2 regions of the Synechococcus sp. A15-60 genome follow, and region 2 is predicted to be linked to the other one. Evidence: predicted binding sites of a transcription regulator. Region 2 holds the regulator's gene; the other holds the start of a gene.

Region 1 (3,414 bases), 1.1 Mb from region 2:
ACACCCACGTCAAGCGCTGCCAGAAGGGAGACGTGACCTGGAAGGATGCCGAGTTGGCCGGTGGTGCTGGGCAGGATCACCTCATCGGCAGGGCCGTCGAACACGCTCTGGTTGGGTGCCAGCACGCGGAGGGTGAGGGACATGGGGAAGGAGAGCTTGGTGGAGGAGCGGTGGCGCTGAGTGGAACAACGGGGAGCATGAACTCATGCTCCCCGGATGATCACTTGGCTTCTTCAGCGATCTTGGCGGCCTTGGCCTTAACTTCCTCGATGTTGCCCACGAGGTAGAAAGCCTGCTCGGGCAGGTGGTCGAGCTCACCAGCCAGGATCTGGTTGAAACCGCTGATGGTTTCTTCCAGCTTCACGTACTTGCCAGGCATGCCGGTGAAGATCTCAGCCACGAAGAAGGGCTGGGACAGGAATTTCTCGATCTTGCGAGCGCGATCAACGGTCTGACGGTCGTCTTCGGAGAGTTCGTCGAGACCCAGGATGGCGATGATGTCCTGAAGTTCCTTGTAACGCTGCAGGGTGGACTGCACGGCACGGGCGGTGCGGTAGTGCTCGTCCCCAACGACAGCCGGCTGAAGCATGGTGCTGGTGGAATCCAGAGGGTCCACAGCGGGATAGATGCCCTTGGAAGCCAGGGCACGGTTCAGAACCGTGGTGGCGTCCAGGTGAGCAAAAGTGGTGGCCGGTGCCGGGTCGGTGAGGTCGTCAGCAGGCACGTAAACGGCTTGGATCGAAGTGATCGAACCTTCCACGGTGGAGGCAACACGCTCCTGAAGCGCGCCCACGTCGGTGCCCAGGGTGGGCTGGTAGCCCACAGCGGATGGCATACGGCCCAGCAGTGCGGACACTTCGGAGCCGGCCTGGACGAAGCGGAAGATGTTGTCGACAAACAGCAGCACGTCCTGCTTGTTCACGTCACGGAAGTGCTCAGCCATGGTCAGAGCGGAGAGACCCACGCGCATGCGGGCGCCGGGGGGCTCATTCATCTGGCCGTAGCAGAGGGCCACCTTCGACTTGGACAGGTCTTCGGAGTTGATCACTCCGGACTCCTTGAACTCCTCGTAGAGGTCGTTGCCCTCACGGGTTCGCTCACCCACACCGCCGAAGACAGAGACGCCGCCGTGTTCTTTCGCGATGTTGTTGATCAGCTCCTGAATCAACACGGTTTTGCCCACACCGGCACCACCGAACAGACCGACCTTGCCGCCCTGGCGATAGGGAGCCAGAAGGTCAATCACCTTGATCCCGGTTTCAAACACCTTGGGCTTGGTTTCGAGCTCGGTGAGCTTCGGAGCTTCTCGGTGGATTGGGGCGGTCTCGGAGGTGGTGACGGGACCCTGCTCGTCGACAGGCTCACCCAGCACGTTGAAAATGCGGCCGAGGGTGGCTTCACCCACGGGAACGGAGATGGCAGCGCCGGTGTCGACGGCTTCCATGCCACGGACCAGACCATCCGTGCCACTCATGGCCACGGCGCGAACTCGGTGATCGCCCAGCAGTTGTTGCACTTCGGCGGTCAGGGCCACGTTCTGGCCTGCAGGATTCTTGCCTTCGATGCGTAACGCGTTGAGGATTTTGGGCAGCTTGCCGGCGGGGAATTCCACGTCCAACACCGGGCCAATCACCTGGCGGACAACGCCTTTGGTACCGGCGGAAGCGGGAGCAGCAGCGGCCATAAGTAAGGAAATGTGTGAGGGAGGCGGGTAAAGCTTTCCCTTCCTGAGCGGCGCAACGATACCACCGCCGCGGTTGATCCCAAGGGGGTTCGGTCACCCGCACGCCTGGCGCATGGTCGGAAGGCGAAGCCCGGTCATAGGTTGGCAATCGTCGACCTTGAGTGCCAGCTCGAGTCGAATTGGCGCCAATGCGCCCTGTCCCTGCTCCTGCAAGAACCCATGGCTGCTGTTTCCCTCAGCGTCTCCACCGTTAAGCCCCTCGGCGATCGCGTATTCGTCAAGGTCTCTGAATCTGAAGAGAAGACCGCCGGTGGCATCCTTCTTCCCGACACCGCCAAAGAAAAGCCCCAGGTGGGTGAGGTGGTTCAGGTCGGACCCGGCAAGCGCAACGACGACGGATCTCGTCAGGCTCCCGAAGTTGGCGTGGGCGACAAGGTCCTCTACAGCAAGTACGCCGGTACCGACATCAAGCTCGGCAGCGATGAGTACGTGTTGCTATCCGAGAAGGACATCCTCGCCGTCGTCAACTGATCGGTTTGCGTCTGTCCGTTCCATGAACGGCAGCTGTTTGTTGTTCCCATTCCACTGATTTCCTGCCTCCCATGGCTAAGCGCATCATTTACAACGAGAACGCCCGTCGCGCGCTCGAAAAAGGCATCGACATCCTTGCTGAGTCCGTCGCCGTGACACTCGGCCCCAAGGGTCGCAACGTGGTGCTGGAGAAGAAATTCGGTGCTCCTCAGATCATTAACGATGGTGTGACCATCGCCAAAGAGATCGAACTCGAGGATCACATCGAAAACACCGGCGTGGCCCTGATCCGTCAGGCTGCCTCCAAGACCAATGATGCCGCTGGCGATGGCACCACCACGGCCACCGTTCTGGCCCATGCCATGGTCAAAGCCGGTCTGCGCAACGTCGCTGCCGGTGCCAATGCCATCACCCTGAAGAAGGGCATTGATAAGGCTTCCGAGTTCCTGGTTGAGAAGATCAAGGAAAACGCCAAGCCGATCGCCGACAGCAATGCCATCGCTCAGGTGGGCACCATCTCCGCCGGCAACGACGAAGAAGTGGGTCGGATGATCGCCGACGCCATGAACAAAGTCGGCAAAGAAGGTGTGATTTCCCTGGAAGAAGGCAAGTCGATGACCACCGAACTGGAGGTCACCGAAGGCATGCGCTTCGACAAGGGCTACATCTCCCCTTACTTCGCCACCGACACCGAGCGGATGGAAGCCGTCCTGGACGAGCCCTACATCCTTCTCACCGACAAGAAAATCGGTCTGGTGCAGGACCTGGTGCCCGTGCTGGAGCAGATCGCCCGCACCGGTAAGCCTCTGCTGATCATCGCTGAAGACATCGAGAAGGAAGCCCTGGCGACCCTCGTGGTCAACCGTCTGCGTGGCGTGCTGAATGTGGCCGCCGTGAAGGCTCCTGGTTTCGGTGATCGTCGCAAGGCGATGCTGGAAGACATGGCTGTTCTGACCAATGGTCAGCTGATCACTGAAGACGCCGGTCTGAAGCTGGAGAACGCCAAGATCGAGATGCTGGGTACCGCCCGTCGCGTCACGATCAACAAGGACACCACCACCATCGTCGCCGAAGGCAACGATGTGGCTGTGAAGGCCCGCTGCGAGCAGATCCGTAAGCAGATGGACGAAACCGAGTCCACCTATGACAAGGAGAAGCTGCAGGAGCGTCTGGCCAAGCTGGCCGGTGGTGTGGCTGTG
Region 2 (3,414 bases):
GATCCTTTGGCTGCACGAGGAATCACCGATTGGCGGAATCGCACCACGGCATCCAGACCCAGATCAGAGCTTTGAGGAGACAGCACAGCCACCATTCCCTCCAGATCCGGCCGGGAGGTGATGGAGCTCGGCACGCCGAGCCATCGATCCATGGCAGCAGGCTTGGCGGTGAGGATCGCTGCCCCTCGCCCGAAGCGTTGCAGATCTGACGCAAGTTCGGGATCACCAAGCTGGTGCTGACTGTCCAGCTGGGAGACATCCAGCGCCTGTTCAAGCGCACCGCGTCCAGACGCCAATAACAACAGATCGTCGTCGATCAAAGCCGTGGCGATCGGCTGTGGCTCACGGCCAAGCAGGGCACCACGACCACTGATCAGGCCCATGCCGCGATAGCGGGAAATCTGGAGATCGGTGCCAGCAAGGCTGCGGGTTTGCCAGAAGCGCTGAAGAAACCGTTTGGCCCCGTCTTCATCACGGCTCGACAGCGCCAACACCCAACCATCGGTGGGGGGAGCACCGGGTTGAGGAGAGGGTGCCTGCAACACGGACAAGCTGACCTCAGGGCCAATCCAACCGGACAATTCGCTGCTGAAATCAAGCCCCGCCAGAGCAAACGCTCCATCGCGCAGCTGACGCGTGCTCTCATTCACCAAACGGCGTTGTTGCACGGGAGCGACGGCCTGGGCGTAGGCCGGGACCTGCCGCGAATCCACAAGCCAGTGAAGCGTCAGCGCAGCGTCCCGAGGCATGAAGCGTGCGGCCCGCGGCAACGCAAGGGGTTGGTCAACGATGCGAAGCGGGCTTTGACGCGCCATGGCCCACCACACCCCAAGCGCAAGGGTGAGCAGCACCATCGCCGTAGCGGCCAGGGCCAGCAGGAACGAGCGTCCCTTCATGAACGGGCGGCGATGCAGATGAGTTCATCTTCTTCCATCCGCGGGGGACCGCCAGTCCAAGGCCAAACTGATCCCATGCAAGGACCCACCCCCAAGCCTCTGAAAGCGACTGATTTGGACGCCTGGCTGAACAACAGCCCTGAACTGACGCTGGTCGACGTGCGCGAAGACCAAGAACTGGCCATCGCGCCGTTTCCCCACACCGTGACGCACCTGCCCCTAAGCCAAGCGGAGGACTGGATGGGCGACGTCAACAGCAAGCTGTCTGGGGATGGGCCCGTTGTGGTGATTTGCCACGCGGGAGTGCGCAGCTGGAATTTCGGCTGCTGGCTGCTTCAGCAGCAGCCCTCAAGGGAGGTTTGGAATCTGGAGGGCGGAATTGACGCCTGGAGCGTGATGATCGATCCGTCCGTGCCCAGGTATTGAGGCCCGTGCGAAGGTTTTGAAGACCACATCTTGGTCATTGAAGGAGCCTTAACCAGGAAATCCTCCGTACGATCACCGCCAACTAAGTGACTGCTGTGGAGCTGCTGCCCCGTCGTCAACAGGAGGTTTTGCAGGCCACGGTGCACCATTACGTTGACACCGGCGAGCCGGTGGGGAGCCGCACGCTCGTGCAGCGTTTCGGCATCAACGCCAGTTCGGCCACCGTGCGCTCCGCCATGGGCGCTCTGGAACAACGAGGCCTGCTCACCCAGCCCCACACCTCAGCCGGACGCGTTCCTAGTCCCCAGGGTTATCGGCACTATGTCGACTGCTTATTACCGGAGCCTGGTGCTGGGGCCCAGCACCTCGAGCGGGAACTCACACAGATCAGCCTGCGCTGGGCGGCCCTTGACGATCTGCTGCTGCAACTGGCCAGGCGCCTCAGCGACTTCACAGGCCTGATGAGCCTGATCACGCCACCGCAACGCTCCGAAAGCCAACTCCGAGCCATCCGTCTGGTGCCCAGTGAAGACCGTCTGCTGGTGATGGTGGTGGCGGACTGCAGCCAGGCCCATCACCTCAATCTGCGACTGCCCCACGGCAGTGCCCATCAGGTGGAAGCCCTGGAGCGATGGACTGACGCCCAATTGAAGGGAGGTGGCCAGCTCGACTGGAACTGCCTGCCTCAGCAGCTGCAATCCTGCGGCCAGGCCCTCCACGATGCGCTTCAGAGCCGGGATCCCTTGCTCAGCACCGGCGATCAAGGGGCCCTGGTGCATGGCGTGTCGCGCTTAGTGGCCGAACCGGAATTCAGTGACAGCGACCGGGTCAGACCACTCCTGGAGTTGATGGATAGCAACCCCGCGGCCTTCGCTCCCAGCGATCAAGGCTTGGGCGGCCGTGTCTGGATTGGGGGAGAGCACCCCCAAACGGCCTTACAGCACTGCTCGGTGGTGCAGGCGAGTTACAGAAGCGGCGACGGCAGCACCGGCCAGGTGGCTCTGATCGGGCCGATGCGCATGGCTTATGCAACGGCTCGTGCGGCTGTCCAATGTGTCGCGAGAACTCTCAACCACCTACTGAGCTAGTTGCCGCGTTTCTCAATGCCGCGCCCTGAGCGATGCAAGATTCTCAGAGAGGCAACACCACGACGATTGATTGATGTCGTGACCACTGACCCGAGGCGTGAAACACCTGAACCGCTGGGGCCAACGGCACAAGATTCACACCATCAAGGCATTCGATCGATTTTTGTGAAGTGAGTGGCCATCGTGCATCCCTCCAGACTTCAGATTTCAAAGAGCATCGCCGAGACGCTCTGCAACGGCATTGACATCCTTATCGCCGCGTCCGGAGCAATTGATCACAAGTTCTGTGCCCTCGGCCAGGGTGGGACAGAGGGTGTCCAGCCAAGCAAAAGCGTGAGCAGTCTCTAACGCTGGAATGATCCCCTCCAGACGACTGACCAGCTGCAGGGCCTCCAACGCTTGCGTATCGGTGACGGCGCCATATTCAGCCCGACCGATCTCGCGCAGGTAACTGTGTTCGGGGCCGACCCCCGGATAGTCCAGTCCGGCACTGATCGAATGGGCTTCCTGAACCTGACCATCCTCATCCTGGAGCAGCAGACTCATGGCGCCGTGGAGAACGCCGACGCGGCCTTCGGTCATGGTGGCGGCATGACGCCCTGTGGCCACGCCATCTCCAGCCGCTTCGACGCCGATCAGACGCACATCACGGCATTCAACGAATGGGTGAAAAAGACCCATGGCGTTCGAACCACCACCGACACAGGCCATTAGCACATCAGGCAGGCGGCCGAAAGCTTCACGGCATTGCGTCCGGGTTTCTTCGCCGATCACGGCATGAAAATCGCGAACCAACATTGGATAGGGGTGTGGCCCAGCCACAGAACCCAGGATGTAATGGGTGGTTTCCACATTGGTCACCCAATCGCGGATGGCCTCGCTGGTGGCATCCTTCAAGGTTGCGGTCCCTGCCGTCACCGGCTGAACCGTGGCACCGAGAAGACGCATGCGGAACACGTTGAGCGCCTGACGGCGCATGTCTTCAGCACCCATGTAGACGACGC

Evidence for each region. Region 2 encodes HrcA, which represses chaperone genes, less so after heat shock. Its sites were predicted from a motif close to TTAGCACTCNNNNNNNNNGAGTGCTAA; they were not measured.
Region 1: a site for HrcA is predicted at 1,826-1,852, ahead of groES (co-chaperone GroES). Genes of this name have one in related genera too.

The regions. Positions count from the first base shown of each region.
Region 1 covers NZ_CP047933.1:739,866-743,279, forward strand. Annotated here, with positions in the region: gene atpC (ATP synthase F1 subunit epsilon) at 1-143, opposite strand, end outside; gene atpD (F0F1 ATP synthase subunit beta) at 221-1,684, opposite strand; gene groES (co-chaperone GroES) at 1,904-2,215, shown strand; gene groL (chaperonin GroEL) at 2,287-3,414, shown strand, end outside.
Region 2 covers NZ_CP047933.1:2,222,246-2,225,659, forward strand. Annotated here, with positions in the region: gene SynA1560_RS12140 (DUF3352 domain-containing protein) at 1-896, opposite strand, end outside; gene SynA1560_RS12145 (rhodanese-like domain-containing protein) at 972-1,322, shown strand; gene hrcA (heat-inducible transcriptional repressor HrcA) at 1,418-2,410, shown strand; gene trpB (tryptophan synthase subunit beta) at 2,618-3,414, opposite strand, start outside.